Regions from separate parts of the Desulfovibrio legallii genome, predicted to be linked through region 4. Evidence: riboswitches for the same ligand, from Rfam matches in the RefSeq annotation. Region 4 holds a riboswitch; each other region holds the start of a gene.
What was found. A riboswitch is a leader RNA that binds a small molecule or an ion and turns the genes downstream of it on or off. The one in region 4 is predicted to bind cobalamin.
Positions count from the first base shown of each region.

Region 1: it holds a riboswitch for cobalamin, as region 4 does, so the genes downstream of both, metE (5-methyltetrahydropteroyltriglutamate--homocysteine S-methyltransferase) here and EB812_RS04030 (sirohydrochlorin cobaltochelatase) in region 4, are expected to answer to the same signal.
Region 2: it holds a riboswitch for cobalamin, as region 4 does, so the genes downstream of both, EB812_RS08255 (FecCD family ABC transporter permease) here and EB812_RS04030 (sirohydrochlorin cobaltochelatase) in region 4, are expected to answer to the same signal.
Region 3: it holds a riboswitch for cobalamin, as region 4 does, so the genes downstream of both, EB812_RS08480 (anaerobic ribonucleoside triphosphate reductase) here and EB812_RS04030 (sirohydrochlorin cobaltochelatase) in region 4, are expected to answer to the same signal.

Region 1 covers NZ_SIXC01000009.1:100,371-105,680, forward strand. The annotation lists gene EB812_RS08560 (hypothetical protein) at 1-1,037, shown strand, start outside; gene EB812_RS08565 (tetratricopeptide repeat protein) at 1,047-2,492, shown strand; cobalamin riboswitch at 2,771-3,004, shown strand; gene metE (5-methyltetrahydropteroyltriglutamate--homocysteine S-methyltransferase) at 3,161-5,310, shown strand, end outside.
Region 2 covers NZ_SIXC01000009.1:16,887-22,196, forward strand. The annotation lists gene ybgF (tol-pal system protein YbgF) at 1-854, opposite strand, end outside; gene EB812_RS08250 (hypothetical protein) at 1,089-2,093, shown strand; cobalamin riboswitch at 2,172-2,352, shown strand; gene EB812_RS08255 (FecCD family ABC transporter permease) at 2,502-3,569, shown strand; gene EB812_RS08260 (ABC transporter ATP-binding protein) at 3,569-4,591, shown strand; gene EB812_RS08265 (ABC transporter substrate-binding protein) at 4,644-5,310, shown strand, end outside.
Region 3 covers NZ_SIXC01000009.1:75,979-81,288, forward strand. The annotation lists gene EB812_RS08470 (YfgM family protein) at 1-294, shown strand, start outside; gene pgl (6-phosphogluconolactonase) at 525-1,271, shown strand; cobalamin riboswitch at 1,852-2,031, shown strand; gene EB812_RS08480 (anaerobic ribonucleoside triphosphate reductase) at 2,123-4,402, shown strand; gene nrdD (anaerobic ribonucleoside-triphosphate reductase) at 4,483-4,653, shown strand; gene nrdG (anaerobic ribonucleoside-triphosphate reductase activating protein) at 4,646-5,158, shown strand.
Region 4 covers NZ_SIXC01000004.1:90,260-95,569, reverse strand. The annotation lists gene EB812_RS04045 (AMP-binding protein) at 1-681, opposite strand, end outside; gene EB812_RS04040 (helix-turn-helix domain-containing protein) at 898-1,464, opposite strand; gene EB812_RS04035 (30S ribosomal protein S1) at 1,625-3,340, opposite strand; cobalamin riboswitch at 3,629-3,830, shown strand; gene EB812_RS04030 (sirohydrochlorin cobaltochelatase) at 3,865-4,779, shown strand; gene EB812_RS04025 (RsmB/NOP family class I SAM-dependent RNA methyltransferase) at 4,909-5,310, opposite strand, start outside.

The DNA of each region.
Region 1 (5,310 bases), on a different contig from region 4:
AGGACTTTGTGGACTACAAACTCCAGCTCTATGCCGCCGTCAAGCCGCAGGTGGTGGCCCTGGGCTCCTCGCGGGTCATGCAGTTCCGGGGGGCCTATTTCCGCCGCCCCTTCCTCAATGTGGGCGGCACGGCGGGCAATTTGCCCGTGCTCCGCTCCACGCTGGACGCCATGCTGCGCCTGCACCGGCCCGAAGCCGTCATTCTGGGCCTGGATTTCTGGTGGTTCATGCCCCGGTGGAATCCCGACCCTTTTAAGGAAGAGCCCCCCACCAGCGGTTCCTATGGCTACAATCTGGACAGTCTCAAAAAGCCCTGGACCTGGCTTCTGGAAGGCAAAATCTCCTGGCGCGACCTGCTGGGCCCCGTGCTGCCGCGCTCCCTGGGCGGCTTCCGTGATGACCGCTACGGCATCATGGCCCAGCAGACCGACGATGGCTTCGGCTCTGACGGCTCCTGGTACTACACGGGCGAAATCACCGGGCAGAAACGCCCCTTTGACTACCGTTTTGAAGACACGCTCAAGCAGGTGCGCTACGGCATCAAGGCCTTTGCGCCTTCGCCGCCCCTCAAGGACAGCCGCGATGTGGGCGGCATCAGCACGGCCCATCTGGACGCCTTTGCCGAAATCTACTGCCGGCTCAAAGCCCGCGGCATCGCCACCTACGTCTTCATCGCGCCCCTCTCGATAACGGCTCTGGACGCCCTGCGCGCCCGCGAGGAGGATTACCCCCACCTTTTCCGCCTGCGCGACGCCCTGCTGGCCCGCGGCATCGAAGTCATGGACTTTACAGACCCGCGCACCTTTGCCGCCACGGACTGCGAATTTGTGGACGGCTTCCACGGCGGCGAGGTGGTCTACGCCCGCATTCTGCGGGATATGGCCGATCGCTGGTCCAGCCTGCTGGCCTATGTGGATATGGACAAGATCAACGCCGTCATCCGCGACTGGCGCGGCCATGCTCTGGTGCCGGACCCTCGCCTTACGGACCGGCCCGAGGTGGACTTTATGCGTTCTGACTGCCCCAAACGGCGCTAGAGACACGCCATGCGGTTGCTCCATCACGCTACGAAGGACCACCTGCCGGTTACGGCTCTGGTCTTGACCGTTGCCCTGACCGCCGCCCTGGTCATGACCCCGCACGCCGCTCCGGCGCTGACCGCGCCCGCTGTCGCCCAGCCCACACTGGCCTCCCCGGCCGTGCCCGCGCCCCGCGCGCCCGCAACCGCCGCCCCTGGCGCTCCCGCCACGCCGCAAAGGGCAAACGTCGCCACGCCCACGGCTCCCGACGCGCCCGGTCAGACAGCCCCGGCCGCCGTATCCGGCCCCACTGCGCCCCGCGCCGTGGCCCTGCAAACCCCGACCCAGCCCACAAGACCCAAGGGCACCAAAAAGCGCTCCCAGGGACGAAAGCAGAACAAAGCCGCCGCTGCCGCCGCGGGCACAGCGGGAGCCGTGGGCGCGGGCGCTCAGGTCAAAGAACCCAAAGAGGCCCCCGCCACCCCAGCCCAAAAGGCCGTACAGGCCTATGCCGAAGGCGACTACGCCACGGCCCGCCGCATCTGGGAAAATCTGGCCGCCGCCGGCGACGGTCTGGCCATGAACAATCTTGGCGTCCTCTACGATCAGGGACAGGGAGTGGAACCGGATACAGGCCGCGCCCTGCACTGGTTTGCGCAGTCCGCCAAAACCGGCGATCCCGCAGGCATGAGCAACTACGGTCGCGTGCTGGAACAGGGGCGGGGCATTCCCGCCAATCCCGAAGAAGCCGCCCGCTGGTTTGACCTGGCCGCCCGCAAGGGCCAGCCCGTGGCCCAGTACAATCTGGGCATGCTTTACGAACTGGGACGCGGCGTGCCCAAAGACCTCAAGGCTGCCGCAGCCTGGTACAGCCGGGCGGCGGCCCAGCAGCAGACCGAGGCCCTTTCCCGACTCGGTCAGTTCTATCGCGCGGGGCTGGGGGTGCCCCAAAACCGTATGCGGGCCACCCTCCTGCTCTACGCCGCAGCCATGCAGGGCGAGGCCGGGGCCGTGCGCGCCCTGGAGGAAATGGCCGCTGAAGAGCCTGCGCGCCCGGCCGCCGTACTTTTTGGCCTGCGCCTGGACGCCACAGACCGCCCGACCGTACGCGACGCCCTGCGCCGCGCGGGCGCAACACCCAAACGCGAAGACGACGCCCATATCTGCGATATCTACGCCGCCGAACGGGTGGCCCCCGGCGCGTCGCAGCTGGCCGTATGCTACGGCCCCGGCGACCCGGCCCCCCTGGGTTTTCTGGAGCTGGACTACCTGGCCCCCAACAAAAAAACCGCCAGACAGATTGTCAGCATGGTCAGCCAACGCATGGGACAGCCCTCGGCCAGCGAAGGGGAGGACGCCCAGCTCTGGAACCTGGGCACGGTGGTGGTGGCCACCCGCTACGAACCCGCCCGCCGGCTCATGAGCCTCATGTACATGGTGCCCAAAGTCTACCACCTGACCCGGCAGGACTGACGCCTTTGCCAGAGTCGGACTCGCCCCACGAGGGCCAACCGGCAGCGCCCACGCGCAGCCCCTGCCAAAACCCCGCCCGATTCTGCGACCCCAGCTAGAGCATTTAACACTTGAAATGCTCGCTTACGGCAGGCAAAAGCCAGCCTTCTCGCATTTCGTGGCAAGGATTTTCAAGAAAATCCTTGCAGAGCAGTTAGCTCATTTCATTCGCTAACTGCTCTCGCCGCCCCGGACAAACGCTGCGTCGGGGCAGATCACGCTTGACAACAGCGCGCCAAAACTATATCAATTTATCCGGATATTGTGATAAGAAACGGAAAACGGTGCAAATCCGTTGCGGGCGCGCCACTGTAACCGGCACACCCCGCGCCGCGCCACTGCTGCCTGCCGGCGGGAAGGAGCGACGCTTCCGCGCACGCGGCGCCCTCGGCGTCACCCGCGCGGAATGCGCACGGCCAAATGCCGTGCGCCGGGGCCGGAAGCCAGGAGACGCCTTGTCACATGGCCGCCTGGGCTTGTCGCGCCCCGGCGGCGCGGCAGCACTGTCTCGCGTACAGGCACGAGCCCCCACCCGCGAAAAGGGTTTTTCGCGGGTCTGCGTGACGTGGACTGCCTTTCACCGCCGCGTGGGCCGCACGGCCCCCGCCGCAAGTCTGAAAGGATCTTCCATGCGAACCCACATCCTCGGTTTTCCCTCCATCGGCAAAGCGCGTGAACTCAAACGCGCCCTGGAATCCTTCTGGCAAGGCCAGTCGGACGCCGCAGCCCTTGACGCCGTACGTCGCGACCTGGAAGCCCGCCATTGGGGCATCCAGCAGGCCGCCGGGCTGGATATGGTAGTCTGCGGCGATTTTTCGTTCTATGACCGCATGCTGGACACGACCCTCATGCTCGGCGCCCTGCCCGCCCGCTTTGCGCCCTGCGCGGAGGACGCGCCCTTGGACCGCTACTTCGCCCTGGCGCGCGGCCACGCGGGACGCAACCTTCCGGCTCTGGAAATGACCAAGTGGTTTGACACCAACTACCACTACCTGACCCCGGAACTGGAAGCTGATACCCCCTGGACGCCGGGCGCGCACCCCGTGCTGGAATCCGTGCGCCGGGCCCGCGCGCTGGGTTTCACGCCCAAGGCGGCCCTTATCGGCCCCTTTACCTGGCTGGCTTTGGGCAAGGCACGGCAGGGCACGGACCCCTGGGCCCTGCTGGAACGCATTTTGCCCGTCTATGCGGCGCTGCTGCGGCAACTGGCCCCGCTCTGCCCCTTGATCCAGGTGGAGGAACCCGTGCTCTGCACGGAACTTCTGCCCGCACGCGCCGCCGATCTTTTCAAGAACGCCTACGCCGCACTCAACACCGCCGCGCCGGACAAAATCCTGCTGACCACCTACTTCGGCCCCCTGACCCGCCACCTGCCCCTGGCCCTGGGCAGCGGCTGCGCCGCCCTGCACCTGGACCTGACGCGCGGCCCCGGCCAGCTGGAACCCGTGCTGGCCGGCCTGCCCGAAAACATGACCCTCTCCCTAGGCCTGGTGGACGGCCGCAACATCTGGAAGACCGATTACGCCCGCGCCGCCGCCCCGCTGGAACGGGTCGCAAGCGCCTTGGGACCGGAGCGCGTGCTGCTGGGCTCCTCCTGCTCACTGCTGCACTGCCCCGTGGACGCCACGGACGAAACGGCTCTGCCCCCGCAGGTGCGCGACCGGCTGGCCTTTGCTGTGCAGAAGTGCACGGAACTTTCTGAGCTTAAAGCCGTGGCCTTGGGCCGGGGCGCAGATCTGCTGGCGGCCAACGCCGCCGTGCTGCGGCAATGGCGGGCACATCCCGAAGCCGTATTGCCCGCCGTGCGGGAACGGGCCGCCGCCGTGACTCCGGACATGCTGCGCCGGGCCGCGCCCGCACCGGAACGCCGCGCGGCGCAGGCGGCCTGGCTCAGGCTGCCCCTTCTGCCCACCACCACCATCGGATCCTTTCCGCAGACTGCCGCTATCCGCCAGACGCGCCGGGCCTGGAAACGGGGAGAAATAAACCCAGAGGCTTACGAGGCCGCCATCCGCGCCGAAATCGCCCACTGCATCCGCAAACAGGAAGAACTGGGCCTGGACGTGCTGGTGCACGGCGAGGCGGAACGCAACGACATGGTGGAATACTTCGGCCAACAGTTAGGGGGCTTCTGCTTTACCCAGAACGGCTGGGTGCAGAGCTACGGCAGCCGCTGCGTTAAACCGCCGGTTATCTACGGCGACATCTACCGCAAGGCTCCCATGACTGTGAGCTGGTCCACCTACGCCCAGTCCCTGACCAGCAAGCCCATGAAGGGCATGCTCACCGGCCCCGTGACCATTCTGTGCTGGAGTTTTGTGCGCGACGACCTGCCCCGTGACCAGGTCTGCCGCCAGATAGCCCTGGCCCTGCGCGACGAGGTGGCCGACCTGGAGGCGGCGGGCATCCGAATCATCCAGATCGACGAGGCCGCCTTGCGGGAAGGCATGCCCGGCAACAGCGCCGACGCCGCAGTCTACCTGCAATGGGCCGTGGACGCCTTTCTGCTGGCTTCGTGCGGCGCGGCCCCGGCCACCCAGATCCACAGTCACATGTGCTACAGCGAGTTCAACGCCATTTTGCCGGCCATTGCCCGCATGGATGCGGACGTCATCAGCATCGAATCCAGCCGCAGCGGCATGGAACTGCTGGACGCCTTTGCCCGCTACGACTACAGAAACCAGGTGGGCCCTGGCGTGTACGACATCCACAGCCCGCGCGTGCCAGACACGGAAGAAATAGCTGGTCTGCTGCGTCTTGCCCTGCGCCACATCCCCAA
Region 2 (5,310 bases), on a different contig from region 4:
TCGGCCGCGCCTTCCAGAGGCGGCAGCCCCAGACCGGCGGGTTCCGGCGGCAAGGAAAGTTCCGTGCGCGGCAGAGCGGGCACGGGTACGGCAGGGTTGCCCCCCGCACCAGCGGCCGCCCGGCTTACAGCGCCCGCGCCGACGGCGGTCGCGCCGCCCTGGACCGGGTTGCCGGCAACAGACGCCTGCGGCAGAGGTTGTGACGGCAGGCTTTCGGGCGGCAGACCAAGAACGCCCGGCGTTGTTCCGGAGTTTGCCGGGAGCGCGTCCGTCGCAGGTGCGGCGGGCCTGACGGGTGCGCGGGAAGCGGCGGCAGACGCCCCCGCGGGGGGCTGCGGCGCCGTCGTGTCCGCCTTTTGCGCGGGGAAAGGACGGGGCGGGGCGGCAGGATCAATGCGCACCCCTTGCGGCCCGGAGGCTGGCGGCGTTTTGCCGGCTGAAGCAGACGCGGACGCCGCCCCCCCGGCAGACCTGACCACAGGGACCGCTGCGGACGGCGCGGCAGGCGCGGCCGTTACCGCCGGGGAGGCCTGGGGCGTCACGGCCTGGGCAGACTGCGGGGCTGGCGGCGTTGCGGCGGCGGACAGCGACTGCGCCGACTGGGGGGGCAGGATGGGCACCACACGGTAGCCGGTTTTGCGGCCGCCCGCCGTGCGGACTTCATACACCCTGTTGTTGAGCCGGGCCGTCTGACTGTTCAGCGCGCCCACGCTCTGCTCCAGGGCTGTCAGCCGCCTGTCCATGGTCTGGAGGCGTTTTTCCTGCTCGTCCTGCGCCGCTGTACGCGCCTTTCCGGCGCAGCCGACCAAGGCAAGCAAGCCGACCAGGACCGCGGCCAAAGAAAAATATTTCATACCCGAAAGTCTCCGCAAAAAGTTGCGCCGCCCGCGTGACCACGCCAGTACGCCCGCCAGGCGGCCCCGTATGGCGCTTCCGCGCGCCCGGCCCTTGCGGCCAGGGCAATTTTCAGGCAAAAACAGGCGTGTCCCTTTTTTTGAACATAGCGCACCAGCACTGACCAACGCAAGACCGTAAGGAGGAGGCATGAGCATTTCCATCCCGGCGCGGGAACCTTCGGGCGGTGCCCGATGAACGTCTTTCAGGACATTCTGGCGGCGGGCGAAGTCTGGATGCAGGCCCTGCGCCAATTGCTGGCGGGGCATCCCCTGGTGCAGTCCGGCCTGGATGCCGTTGCCCTGGCGGCGGCCCTGACGGCCCTGGCGGCCTTTGCGGGCCTGGGTGTGATTTCCGGCACGGCGCGCCTGCTGGCGGTTACGCGGCGGCGCGCGTCCTATGAAAAATGCGCCCGGCAGCTGGCCCTGCTGGCCCTGGCGCTGGGCTGGCCCCTGCTGGTGGGCGGCCGCATCTGGCTTTTTTTTGCCCACGATTCCTACACGCCCGACTCCCTGCCCGCCTTTATGGCGGAAATGGCCTGGATTCTGCTGGGGCTGTCCGTACTGGTAAGCAGCCTCTACTTCTCGCTCTGGAAGTTTCTGCCCAAGCTGCCCGTGCTCCACGCGGCCCTGGGCATTATCAGCGGTCTGCAGGGTTGGTTCGCCCTGGCAGCCACCCTGGCGGCCGCACGCCTGCAGGCGGCTTTTGTGCGGCCCGACGCGGCCAGCCTTACCCTGGGCGATATTTTTCTGCCGGGCTGGTTCTCCCCCTTCTGGTGCGCCTTGTATGCCAGCCTGCCCCTGATCCTGGGCCTGGCCGGCGGGGCGGGCGCGCTTTGGCTCGCCCTGCGCCGCCGGCGCGATGACTTTGGCCGGGACCACTACAATGTCATGATCCCCTGGTGCGCCGTGTGGGCCCGCCACGCCTGGGCGCTGTTCTGGCTTTTCCTGCTTTTTGCCGCCGGACTGACCATACAGGCGCACCGGCAGACCGGGGCCTTCACCACCCTGGACGCCCTGTGGGAAAGCGGCCGTCTGCTGCTCTGGCTCGCGCCCGCGGCGCTCTGGACCGTGGTCAGCCGCAGCGCCGCGCCCCTGCGCCACAAGCCCACGCTGATCCTGGCCCTGCTGCTGGCCATGACCTGCCTGCCCTTCTACTTTTTTACGGGCATCACCGCCATCACTCTGGTCCGGCCCTGATCCGGAAACGTCGGGCCCCCGGCCGAAGGGATAGGGAAGCGCCGCGCCCACGGCATTGACAGCCCCCTGCCCCGCGCCTACAGTGACCACGGTTACGGTAGCCGGGTTTTGCCCGGCTTGAAAAGGGAATCCCGTGCAAAACGGGAGCGGACCCGCCGCCGTAAGGCCCGTATACCGCGCTTCTTCATGTGCCACTGGCAACGGGAAGGCCGAAGCGCGGGGGCCAAGCCGGAAGACCTGCCGTAGCCCGGACCGTGCCGTACGTCACGGCCCGGTGGGCGGCGCAGGCCGCCGCGGCAACGGGTTTTTGCCGGCAGGAAAGAGGAAATACGGGCCTCTTCCCTCTGCGTGCGCGCGGACGGAAGAGGCTTTTTTTATGACCGCACGGGCGGCCTTCAGAGCAGCGCCATGACCGCACGGCACACATCCTCCGTACCTTCCGCCAAACACCGCCTCCGCTGGACGGCCTTTGCCCTCCTGACGGGCCTCTGGCTTTGTTCCCTGCCCTTGGCCTGCCTGCCGGGGCCCGCCCCCTATGCGGCGCGGGAAGTGCTGTCCGCCTTGGCGGGCGCGCTGGGGCTCGGCCCCTTGCCCCCCGACAGCGCCCTCAACCTGGTGGTGGGCGACATCCGCCTGGCGCGGGTGGTGCTGGCAGCCCTCTGCGGCGGGGCTCTGGCTGTGGCCGGCGTGGCCCTGCAGGGAGTGTTGCGCAATCCCCTGGCCGACCCCTTTACCCTGGGGGTTTCCGCCGGGGCGGCCTTCGGGGCCAGCCTGGCCATCGCCCTGGGCGGCCGACTGACGGATTTTTTCCCCGCCCTGGGGCCACACCCGGCGGCCCTGGTGGCTCCGGCGGCCTTGGCCGGCGCGCTTCTGGCCCTGGCCGGAGCGCTCTGGCTGGGACGTGGACGCGGGGGCTGGCGCAAAGAAAGCGTAGTGCTGGCGGGCATTGCCGTGGCCGCCTTTCTGGGCGCGCTGGTGGCCCTGGTCAAGGCCCTTAATGAGGAATCCGTCACCAGCATCGTCTTCTGGATTATGGGTTCCCTGCAAGGTCGGGGCTGGGACAGCCTGCCCTTGCTGCTCGCCACCCTGCTGCCGGGCCTGCTGGCCGTCGGCCTGGGCTGGAGGGCGCTGGACGTGCTGGCGCTCGGCGACGAGCAGGCCGCGCAGCTGGGTCTGGCCGTGGCCCGCGCGCGCTTCTGGCTTTTGGCCGGAGCCAGCTGCATGACGGCGGGCTGCGTGGCCGTGGCCGGAGTTATCGGTTTTGTGGGCCTGGTGGTGCCGCATGTGCTGCGGCTTTTGCTGGGCGGCGGGCACGGCCCGCTGCTGGTCGGAGCCTTTCTGGGCGGCGGCGTGCTGCTGGTCTGGGCCGACGTGCTGGCCCGCTGCGTGCTGGACGGCGGGCAGGAACTGCCCGTGGGCGTGGTCACGGCCCTGCTGGGCGGGCCCTTTTTCGCCCTGCTGGTGCGGGGGCGCTGATGTACGGCCCCACTGCCCCCGCGCGGGACGCCGCCGGAGACGCCCTGCGCCGTGACGCCCAGGACGCCCCCCTGCTGGCCGTGACGGATCTTGTGGCGGGCTACGGCCGCCGTCCTGTGCTGCAGGGCCTGACCTTTTGCCTGCGGGCCGGAGAATGCGCGGCCCTGCTGGGTCCCAACGGCAGCGGCAAGACCACGCTGCTGCGCGCGCTTTCAGGCGTGCTGGCCCCCTGGAGCGGGGAGGTGCGTCTGGCCGACCGGCCCCTGGCAAGCCTGCGGCCCCGGGAACGGGCCCGGCGGGTGGCCGTGGTGCCGCAGCGCGGCCCTTGCCCGGAGGATCTGACGGCACGGGAAATGGTCCTCCTGGGGCGCTACGCCCATCTTTCCCCCTGGGGCTGGTATGGCCCCGGGGACCACAGGGCTGCGGACTGCGCCCTGGCCGCCACGGACACGACAGGGCTGGCCCACCGCCGGCTGCATGAGCTTTCTGGCGGCGAACTGCAAAGGGTGCTGTTGGCCAGAGCCCTGGCGCAGGAAAGCCCTCTGCTGCTGCTGGACGAGCTGGCCGCCGGTCTGGACCTGGCCCGCATGACCGGACTGTTTGACTTGCTGGAACGCCGCCGCGCCGCCGGAGCCTGCGTGCTCATGGCCGTGCACGACTGCAACCTGGCCGCCCTGTACGCCACGCGGCTGCTGGGCCTGCGGGAAGGCCGCCTAGCCTTTGACGGCCCCGTGCGGCAGGTTTTTACCGAGGAGAACCTCAGTGCGCTGTACCAAACGCCCGTTACCGTGCTGCCCCACCCCCTGTGGGGCCTGCCCCAGGCCCTGTCCGCCCGCGCACGCGGGCCGTGGGCCGCGCCCCACGCCGCCGCCCCTGCTGCGGCCGCATCTGTTGACACTGCTCCTGCCGGCAGCGCTGCTGACGCTTCTGCTCTGCGCTCCCACCGGCCCGGCCCTGGCGGCGGACGCGACCCCCACGCCACAAACGTCCCCGGCAACAACACCCGCTTCGCCAAAAACTGAAGTCGGCACAACGGCCGCCGCGCCCATTGAGATTACGGACCACACGGGCCATGTGCTGCGCCTGGAGCATCCGGCCCGGCGCATCATCGCCCTGTACGGGGCGTACAACGAACTGCTGCTGGCCCTGGGCGCGGGCGACCGCATTGTGGCCCGCACCGCGGCCGACGCCGCCCTGCCGGAGCTGGCGGCCCTGCCGGCCATCGGCACACACATGCGCCCCAATGCCGAACTTGTTCTGACGCAGAAGCCGGATCTGGTGCTGCAGATGTCCGGGCGGGAAGAGGCGCAGGTCTTTACGGAAAACCTCCGCAGCCTGGGCCTGCCCGTGCTTACCTTTCAGATGGATTCCTTTGCAGACATGCTTGCGGTGACGCAGGCCCTGGGCCGCCTTACGGGCCTGGAAGACCGGGCCGCCGCCCTGGTGCGCGGCTGGCGGGCGCGGCTGGAGGCCTTGCGCCGGTCCACGGCCGGGCGTGCGCCGCTGCGGGTGTTCTACGAGGTGCGCTATCCCAACCTGCTGGGCGCGGGGCAAAAGGGCATTACCAACGAAATCATCGCCTGCGCGGGAGGCGAAAACGTCCTGCACGAGGCCAAAAAACTGGTCCGCTGCAATGAAGAAACCCTCATCGCGGCAGATCCGGACGTCTATCTTGTACAGCGCGGCCCCATGAATCCGGACCCGGAACCTCCGGCTCGTCGACCGCACTTCGCGGGCCTGC
Region 3 (5,310 bases), on a different contig from region 4:
GCCCGCAACAACGGCGCCACGCGCGTCAACAACATGAATTTTGAGGCTGCGGTGCTGGATCTGGACGGGCGGGAACTGCTGCGCCGCCAGTGCAACGTCGTACAGCCCACCCCCCCCGGCGAAGCCCTGGACCACCGCTGGACCATAGAACTGGACGCCGCAAGCCCCACGGGGCAGAACGTGCGCGCGGCGGGCGCACTGACCTGCAGGCCTATCTGGAAGACCTTAGGCCTGGCCAACGGCGAGGTGCTGCATATCACGGATCTGCCGGACCAGGAGGAAGAACTGCGCTGATCGCGGGTGCGCGTCGCCCCATTGCCGCAGAGAGGACGCCGGCCCGTCACCGGGGCGGGCCACCCTGACGGAGCGGACGGAACGCGGCTTTTATTTTTAAAGGCGGGGCAGCGCGACTTTCCTCCCGCTGGCTTCTGTGCCATACTCCATGCCGCCCGGCGCGCCGGGCCCTTACCGCCGCCGCGCAGGAAAGCCCCCGGCAACAATCAAATTTTCAAGGAGCTGTCAACATGTCGGGCCTCAGCCGTTCCATCCACCTGACGGTGCACATCCATAAAGACCCGGCCGCCATGGCCGAACGCGCGGCCCACATTCTGGCCGCAGCCTGCGAAGAAGCCGTGGCCGAGCGGGGCGTGTTCAAAATCGCCCTTTCGGGCGGGCAGACGCCCATCCCCCTCTTTCGCCTGCTTTCAGGCCGGGACTGGGCCGACCGCCTGCCCTGGGACAAAATGACCTTCTTCTGGGTGGACGAACGCTGCGTCAGCCCCGAACACCAGGACAGCAACTATGGCCTGGCCCGCCGCGAACTGCTGGGGCATGTGCCCGCCACCCACTTTTTCCGCATGCGCGGCGAAGAAGATCCCGTGGAGGCCGCCCGCAAATACGAACAGCTGCTGCGCACGGACTTCAGCCTGGGCCCGCAGGATCTGCCCCGCTTTGACTTCATGCTGCTGGGCATGGGCGAAGACGGGCACACGGGCTCCATCTTCCCCAACTCTCCGGCGCTGGCCGAACGCAAGCGCCTGGTCATTGACCAGTATGTGCCGGAACGCAAGGCCGACCGGCTCACCCTGACCCTGCCGGTCATCAACAATGCCCGCTGCTGCATGTTCCTGGTTACGGGCGGCGAAAAACACGACGTGCTCTCCCGCGCCCTCAACCTGCTGGCCCAGCCCACGCTGCCCGCCCAGATGGTCCGGCCAGGCTTCGGCGACCTGATCTGGGTTGTGGACGAAGCGGCCGCCACGGGCGCGTAGCCTCATTGCCGCACAAAAATAACGGATGGGGCCGCAACCGGCCCCTTCCGGCCCCCACCCTCGCGCAACCCTTCTGGCCAACCTCCCTGGCCAACCCCTTTGGACCTGTCGCCTCTTACGGCCCCACCGCCGGTGCCGGTCAGTGCCGTCCCGTACAACGGAACCGGGCCGGAAGGCTGCTTCCGGCCGCCACGCAACGCCCGCCGGGCTTGCAGAGCCCCCATACACAGACCGCCCAACAAGACCTTGGCGGACGCACCGCCTTCCAGATTCAAAAAAAATAATCAAATATTTCCCATATATTACTGAAGAAGTTGGCGCGGGGCGCGGGTTTGCCGCACATGCCGCAGCCTTGAAAAACCCGCTCCGTCGCGCTATGGTGCTCCCTGTCAAAAGGATTTTTGCCTGCGGCCCCAAAACAACCGCAGACACAGGGGCGGTCCCCAAACCCGCCCCGTTTTTTGTGCAAGAACGAACAAGACTATGGACGCAAAAAAAATTATCAAAGAAACAACACTGTTCCTTTGAGCCTTGGAAGGCTTTTTTGCGGACCTGCATTGACAGAACGGTATTCTTTTGAAACTTTCTAGACATTGAAAGCGCTCGTGAGCTTAATAGGGAATCCCGTGTAAAGCGGGAGCGGACCCGCCGCCGTAAGCCGCTGTAAACGCCGCCTTTCCTCGTGCGCCACTGGATTTTTTCCGGGAAGGCCGAAGGGCGGCCGGCAAGCCGGAAGACCTGCTTTCAACCCACTATCCCCCCTGGCAACGGGCCTTTGCCAGAGGCGAAGAAGAGCCGTCACGGCGGGGAGCTCTTCCTCCCGCCCGCACCATGCGGACCGGACTTTTTTCATGGCTCATTCATTTGGGAGCGTGTGCATGCCCGCCTGCATCATCAAACGTGACGGCACGGAAGTGCCGTTTGATTCGGTCAAAATTCTTAACGCCATTACCAAAGCCAACAAGGCCGTGGGCGGGGAGGACATGTCCCCCACGGACCTGCTTTTCGTGACGGAAAAGGTCTGCAAAAAACTGGAAGACCGCGACCTCAAACATGTGGAAGAAATCCAGGACGTGGTGGAAGAAAGCCTCATTCAGTACGACTACGCCAAAACCGCCAAGGCCTACATCCTCTACCGCGCCGAGCATACGAAAATCCGCAATGCGGAAACGTATCTCATGGACATCTATAAAAAGCTGACCTATTCCCCGGCCCTCAAAGAGGACATCAAGCGCGAAAACGCCAATATCGACGGCGACACGGCCATGGGCACCATGCTCAAGTACGGCTCCGAGGGCTCCAAATTCTTTATCGACAACTACATCCTGCCCAAGGACGCCTCGGCCGCCCACATCAACGGCGATATCCACATCCATGACAAAGATTTTTACATGCTCACGGAAACGTGCTGCCAGATAGACCTCATCCCCCTGTTCAAAAACGGCTTTTCCACAGGGCACGGCTACCTGCGCGAGCCCAATTCCATTGAAAGCTACTCAGCCCTGGCCTGCATCGCCATCCAGGCCAACCAGAACGAAATGCACGGCGGCCAGAGCGTGCCCCACTTCGACTTTGCCATGGCTGGCGGCATTATCAAAACCTTTCGCAAGGAATACAGCCGCGCCCTGCGCGCCTATGTGCGCATTGCCGCCGGGCTGGACGCCGAAGCGGCCCGCGAGCTGGTGGAGACCCTCCAGACCGGGCTGGGCGAAGGCCCCCGCATGGGCTCCATTGAGGACTACGGCCGCCGCATGGCCGCGGCTGCGCCGGACCAGGCCGAAATGCTGGCCAAGGCCCACGCCTACGCCGCACAAGAGGCCCTGCGCTATACCGACCGCCGCACCTACCAGGCCATGGAAGCCCTCATCCACAACCTCAACACCATGAACTCCCGCGCCGGCGCGCAGGTGCCCTTCAGTTCCATCAACTACGGCACCGACGTTTCCGCCGAAGGCCGCATGACCACCAGAAACCTGCTGCTGGCCACCAAGGCGGGCCTCGGCAACGGCGAAACCTCCATCTTCCCCGTGCAGATCTTCAAGGTCAAGGAAGGCGTCAACTATAATCCGCAAGACCCCAACTACGATCTTTTCAAGCTGGCCATGGAGGTTTCCGCCCTGCGACTCTTCCCCAACTTCAGTTTTCTGGACGCGCCCTACAACCTGCAGTACTACAAAGCGGGCGACTACAACACCGAAGTAGCCTACATGGGCTGCCGCACCCGCGTGCTCGGCAACGTGCACGACAAAAATCGCCAGACCACCTGCGGCCGCGGCAACCTCAGCTTCACTTCCGTCAACCTGCCCCGTCTGGGCCTCGAAGCCCACGGCGATGTGGACCGCTTCTTCGCCCTGCTGGATGACAAAATCGACCTGGTCTTCCGCCAACTGCTGCACCGCTTCAAAATCCAGTGCGCCAAAAAAGTCCGCAACTACCCCTTCCTCATGGGCGAAGGCATCTGGATCGATTCGGACAAACTGGACTGGGACGACAGCATCGGCGAAGTGCTTAAGCACGGCACCCTCACCATCGGCTTTATCGGCCTGGCCGAAACCCTCAAGGCCCTCATGGGCGTGCACCACGGCGAAAGCGAAGACGCCCAGGCCCTGGGCCTCAAAATCATCGGCCGCATGCGTCAGCGCTGCGACCAGGAGTCGGAAAAAACCGGCCTCAACTTCACCCTCATCGCCACCCCGGCCGAAAGCCTCAGCGGCCGCTTCGTGGCCCTGGACAAAGCCCGCTACGGCAGCATCCCCGGCATTACAGACAGGGACTACTACACCAATTCCTTCCATGTACCCGTGTACTTCCCCATCAAGGCCTTCAAAAAAATCCAGATTGAAGCCCCTTACCATGCCATGACCAACGCCGGCCACATCACTTATGTGGAACTGGACGGCGACACCTGCAAAAACCCCGAAGCCTTTGAAAGCATCATTCGCTACATGCACGACCAGGGCGTGGGCTACGGCTCCATCAACCACCCCCTGGACCGCGACCCCGTCTGCGGCTACGTGGGCGTCATCAACGATTGCTGCCCCCGTTGCGGCCGCAAAGAAGGCGAGGGCGTAAGCCTTGATAAGCTCAACCAACTGCGCAGAAAATACCCGCACATGCCCCATTGGGACTGATGCGGCCGTCCCCTCCGGGCAGGGCCCAGGGGACGCACATACCCTACCCTCACCCTTAGTGCAGACCAAGGAGAATACATATGCTGATGAAATCGCGCTTGTTCGAGGAAGTAAAACCCGCCCAGAAACTCGTGGGCCAGGGCCTGGGCTTTGAACGCACCCGCCGCATCACCGGTTACCTCGTGGGCACCCTCGACCGCTTCAACAACGCCAAACGCGCCGAAGAACGCGACCGTGTCAAGCATGCCTGAACCACACGCAGCGCAGCCCCTACGCCTCTCCGGCATTGTGGAGGAATCCATAGTGGACGGGCCGGGGCTGCGCTATGTGCTCTTTACCCAGGGGTGCCCGCACCATTGCAAAGGCTGCCATAACCCCCAGACCCACAGCTTTGAGGGCGGCTTCCTCTTCACCGCCGAAGCCGCCCTCGACCAGATGGGCCAAAACCCCCTACTGGCCGGCGTCACCCTCTCCGGCGGCGAACCCTTCTGCCAGGCCAACGCCCTCTGCCCCGTGGCCGCCGGCGCCCACGCCCTGGGCAAATCCGTGGTCACCTTCACGGGCTACACCTTTGAAGAACTCCACCGCCGCGCCGCCGCCGACCCCTGGACGGCCCGCCTCCTGGACCTCACCGACCTGCTCATCGACGGCCCCTATGTGGAAGAACTGCGCGACCTGGAACTCCAGTTCCGCGGCAGCTCCAACCAACGCCTCCTGGACCACGCCGCCCGCGCCCGCCTGGCGGCGAAGCTGTAAGGGGGAAATTTGGATTTTGTGGGGGGAAGGGAACTTTTGTGAACAAAAGTTCCCTTCCCCCCACGCCCCCCATCCTTCAAAAAACTTTTCTCCTCAGCGCTGCAGGCATCCCCCTGAACGGAAAACAGCAAGAGCGCGATGGGGATTGCTGG
Region 4 (5,310 bases):
GAGGCCCACGCCCACATGCGTGAGCATGACCCCGCGCGGAAAACCCGTGGTGCCTGAAGTGTACTGCATGTTGATGGCGTCCCAGGGGTCCAGGGAGGCCTGACGGGCCAGATAGTCCGCGTCGTCCACCATATCGGCCAGCGCCAGAACCTCAGGCACGGAATACATGCCCCGGTGCTTTTCAGCACCCAGAAAAAAAACCCGCTTGAGGTGCGGCAGATTTTTGCAGACAAAAGAATCGTGGGACTGAAAGCGCAGCTCCGGGGCAATGCGGTAGAAGGTTTCCAGATAGTCGTGGTCGCGCAGGCTATCAATAAGAAAGACGTTCTCGCATTCGGACTGGGTAAGCAGATAGCGCAGCTCGTGCTCGCGGTAGTTGGTGTTCACTGTAATGAGCACAGCCCCGATCTTGGCTGTGGCAAACTGCAGGGCCACCCAGTAGGGCACATTGGTGGCCCACACCGCCACCTTTTCGCCCTTTTCCACGCCCAGGGCCATGAGCCCCTTGGCAAAACGGTCCACCATTTCCCCGAATTCACGCCAGGTCTGGCGGTAGCTGCGGTCCGCATAGACAACGGCCTCATTGTCCGGATACCGCGCCACCGTGTGGTCCAGAATCTGCCCCAGGGTCCACTCGCGCAGCTCAAACTGCGCCTGGCGCTCACGCACTTTTTCGTCCATGCTTTCCTCCTGAGGCATCCTTGTGGGGGATCAGTAAATCGAGTTTACGCCGCTGCCGTTGCGCGGGGCAAAGGCCCCGGAATGGCGTTGTCTAGAGCAGTTAGCGAATGAAATGAGCTAACTGTTCGGCAAGAATTTTCTTGAAAATCCTTGCCACGAAATGCGAGAAGGCAGGCTCTTGCCTGTCGTAAGCGAGCATTTCAAGTGTTAAATGCTCTAGGGATTGTAGGTGACGGCCAGAATCTCCACTGGCTCGTCGCCGGCCGCGCCCACATAGTGGGGCACAATGGAATTGTAGTAGATGGTTTCGCCGGGCTTGAGCATATGGGCTTCGCGTCCGTACACCACCAGAAGCTGACCCTTGAGCACCAGAATAAATTCCTCGCCTTCGTGCGAGGTCGTCTTGCGCTCACCGCCGTCCGGAAAAATACGGATGTGGAAGGGCTCCATATTACGGTCGTTCTTGCCCTTGCCCAAGGCGTGATAGACATAACTGGGCCGGGGAATGCGCCCGGTATGCAGGGCCTCATCGGCCTCGCCTTCATTCTGGATGCTGCTCACAATGGGGTCGCGGCTGAACTGGTCGTCCAAAAAGGTGCCCAGACGCACGCCCAGAGCACGAGCCACCTTTTGCAGGGGACCGATACAAGGGTAGATGGCATTGTTTTCCAGCTTTTCCAGATACGCTTCGGCCAAGCCCGTATGCTGGGCCAGGGTGGGCAGGTCCATCTCGCGTTCTTCACGAAAAACCCTGATGCGGGAACCGATGGTGTGGGGGGACATGCAGACCTCCTGCGGCGTTGGCTGTAGTTGCGACGGGCGCGCGGGGCGCGCGGGGCGGGAAAAAAGATGAAGAAAGGGGGGTATGCCAAGAGGCGCGCCGGTGGCGCGCCTCTTGGATATGTTCTGCACCGGTGGCACGCCGGTGGCGCGCCGCTGCGGTCTAGCTGTTGTTTTCGCTTTCTTCAAACTTCTGCTTGAGCAGATCGCCCAGGCTCTGGCCCGCTTCCTGCGGTCCGGAATGGAATTCCTTGGGCTTGCGACGGTCGTCCTCGTCCTTGATCTGCTTAATGGAAAGCCCCAGGCGGCGCTCTTCGGCGCTCACATGGATGACCTTGGCCTGAATTTCCTGGCCTTCCTTGTACATTTCAGCAGGCGACTTGACTTTTTTGCTGGAAAGCTCGGAAACGTGCACCAAGCCTTCAATGCCTTCTTCAACCTCCACAAACAGGCCGAAGTCGGTGATGTTGGTCACAATGCCCTTGACCGTGCAGCCCACAGGGTAGGTGTTGGGCACATGGCCCCAGGGGTCGTCCACCAGCTGCTTGACGCCCAGGGTGAACTTTTCGTTTTCCTGATCCACGGTCAGCACCTTGGCCTGCACGGTGTCGCCCACCTTGTACAGCTCGTTGGGGTGGCGCACCTTTTTGGTCCAGGAAATGTCGGAAACGTGGATGAGGCCGTCGATGCCGTCCTCAATGCCGATGAACATGCCGAATTCGGTAATGTTCTTGATGACGCCCTCAAGGATGGTGCCTTCGGGGTACTTTTCGGCCACCAGTTCCCAGGGGTTGGGCCGCACCTGCTTCATGCCGAGGCTGATGCGTTTTTTGTCGCCGTCCACGCCCAGAATGACCACGTCCACCTCGTCGCCGGTGTGGACCATCTGGGAAGGATGACGCAGCTTGCGCGTCCAGGACATTTCAGAGATGTGCACCAGGCCTTCCACGCCGGGCTCCAGTTCCACAAAAGCGCCGTAGTCCACCAGATTGGTGACCTTGCCGGTGCATTTGGCCCCTTCGGGGAAGCGGGCGGAGATGTCCTGCCACGGATCGGGCACCAGCTGTTTGAGGCCCAGAGAAACTTTGTTGGTTTCACGGTCAAAGGAAAGCACCTTGAGGGTCAGATCCTGACCGATGGTGATCATTTCCTTGGGATGGCGGATGCGCTTCCAGCTCATGTCCGTGATGTGCAGCAGGCCGTCCAGACCGCCCAGGTCCACAAACACGCCATATTCGGTGATGTTTTTGGCCTTGCCCTGCACAATCTGGCCTTCGGCCAGGGTGCGCAGCAGCTCCTGCCGCTTGGAGTCGCGCTCTTCCTCAAGCAGCACGCGCCGCGAAACAATGACGTTGCTGCGGCGACGGTTGATCTTGAGCACGCGGAACTCGAACTCCTGGTTGACCAGGGCGTCCATATCGGGCACCGGGCGCAGGTCCACATGCGAACCGGGCAAAAACGCCTCCACCCCGCCGATATCCACCGTGTAGCCGCCCTTGATGCGGCGCACAATGTGGCCTTTGATGACCTTGTTGGTCTCCTGCACGGCCTCGAGCTGGTCAAAGACCTGCATGCGCTTGGCCTTCTCAAAGGAAAGGGTGATGGTGCCGTCGTTTTCGTTCTTGCGAACCACATAGACGTCCACCTTGTCGCCCACCTTGACGGTCATGTTGCCGGCGGGATCGCGGAACTCTGCCGCGGGGATCTGCCCCTCGGACTTGAAGTTCACGTCCACCAGCACCGTGTCGTCGTCCACGCGGACAATCTCGCCCTTGGTGATGGAGCCTTCCTCAAGGTCGCCAAAATCGGGATTGAGATAGTTTTCAAGGGCGCTTTCGAAATTGATTTCGCTGTCGTGCCCGGTTTCCAAACCTGCCATATGTCCAGCCTCCAAACATGATTTCCCCCAACCAGGGAGGTTGACTTAGTAGCAGGATTTTACCAAAAGAACAAGGGAAAATCCGCGCAAATGGGCACAGGAAGCCAAAAAAACGGCTCCAGCGCAGGCCGCCGGCCTTGACTTTTGCCCCGGCCTAGTATCCTCTGCGGTAAGAACAGTCACGCCTGTAGTGCCCGGAAGGCTGCCGCCCGCGGCCGTCCGTCAGGCGGGCGCGGGCGCGTTTATGCGGCGCCATGCGCCCCGGCATTGCGCCGTCCTTGCTGAAATGTTTCGGCAAAGACGGTCTGTTTTGCGCTGCGGGGAATTCCGTGCAAATCGGAAACAGTCGCGCTGCGGTAAGAGGGTACAAGGCTTCTTCGCGTCCGTCGGGCAGCCCGGCAGGCGCGCGACAGCCAGTCGCGCAAGCGGTGAAGGCGAAGCCGAGGCCAACCCCTCAAGTCCGAATACCCGCTGGGCGTTTATGCCCTTTTTCAACCTGTCAACGCGCCATTGAGGAGGTTGCCATGCCGCGTTTTTCGCCCTTTGCGGGCTCCCGTCTGTTCCTGCTTCTGCTCCTGCTCCTTGCGGCCCTGGCCGCGCCCGCCGCGCCCCACGCCGCCGACGCGCCCCAGCAGGGCGTTCTGCTGGTGGCCTTCGGCACCAGCGTGCCCGAAGCCCTGCCCGCCATGCAGGCCGTGGACCAGGAGTTTAAACAGGCCTTCCCCGGCCAGCCTGTGGTCTGGGCCTATACCTCGCAGATCATCCGCAAAAAAATCGCCGCTCAGGGCCGCCCTGTGGGCGGCATCAGCGACGGCCTCGCCAAACTCGCCAAAGACGGCGTAAAAGTAGTGCGCGTGCAGTCCCTGCACGTCATGGCCGGCGAAGAATTTTCCGCTCTGGAACGCGCCGTGCTCATTGACCTGCAAAAAAATCCCGGCCGTTTTGAGGCCGTCTATCTGGGCCGCCCCATGCTTGAATCTGAAGCCGACGCCCAGGCCTTGGCCTCCGCCATTCTTGAGGACACCAAGGCCCTGCGCGGCAAAAACGCCGCCCTTGTCCTCATGGGGCACGGCCAGGAACACGGCCGCGCCGGCCTGACCTTTGAAGGCGTGCGCGCCCTGTTCCACAACCAGGACAAACATGTTTTCATGGCCACAGTAGAAGGCGAACGCAGCTTCGACGACCTGCTCAAAGAACTTAAGGCCGCCAAGGTCAAGTCTGTGGTCATCGCGCCGCTCATGCTGGTGGCCGGCGACCATGCCCGCAACGACCTGGCCGGAGACGAAGCCGATTCCTGGGCCTCTCAGCTCAAGGCCGCGGGCTTCAAGGTGACCGCCAACCTTAAGGGTCTGGGCCAGGTGCCCGGCGCCCGCGCCCTGCTGGTGCAGCACGCCAAAAGCGCCTCCGACGACCTGACCAAGGAACCCAGAAAGCAGTAACAAATCCTTTCTGCACCCTGCAAAAACTTTCTCCCGCCTTGCGGCAGGGGAAAGTTTTTGTGAGGAAGGACGTGCGGGGGAGGGGACGCTTTTTAGTAAAAAAGTCCCCTCCCCCGCAAAGTATTCGCCCTATGCCCGCCGCCGCAGCAGCGCGCCAAACATGCCTTCCAGCCAAGGATGGTCGTGAGGGGTCTGCCAGCGCTGTTCCAGGCGCAGGTCGGGATGTTGCCGCAACAGGCCTGCCACGACCCCCTCGTTTTCGTCGGGGTTGAGGGTGCAGGTGATGTAGGCCAGGCAGCGGCCAGGCTCCAGCAAGGCAGCTGCCCGCTCCAGTAACCGGCCTTGCAGGGCGGTCAGCGCCGCCAGGCGCTCCGGCCCCCGACGCCGGATGTCCGGCCGACGGGCCAGCACGCCCAGGCCGGAACAGGGCGCGTCCAGCAGCACAGAGCCGGGCCAGCGGGCCAGGGGCGGACGCGCGGCGTCCGCTAGGCACACGGGCGGCAGGCACACGGACGGCAGGTGCAGACCCAG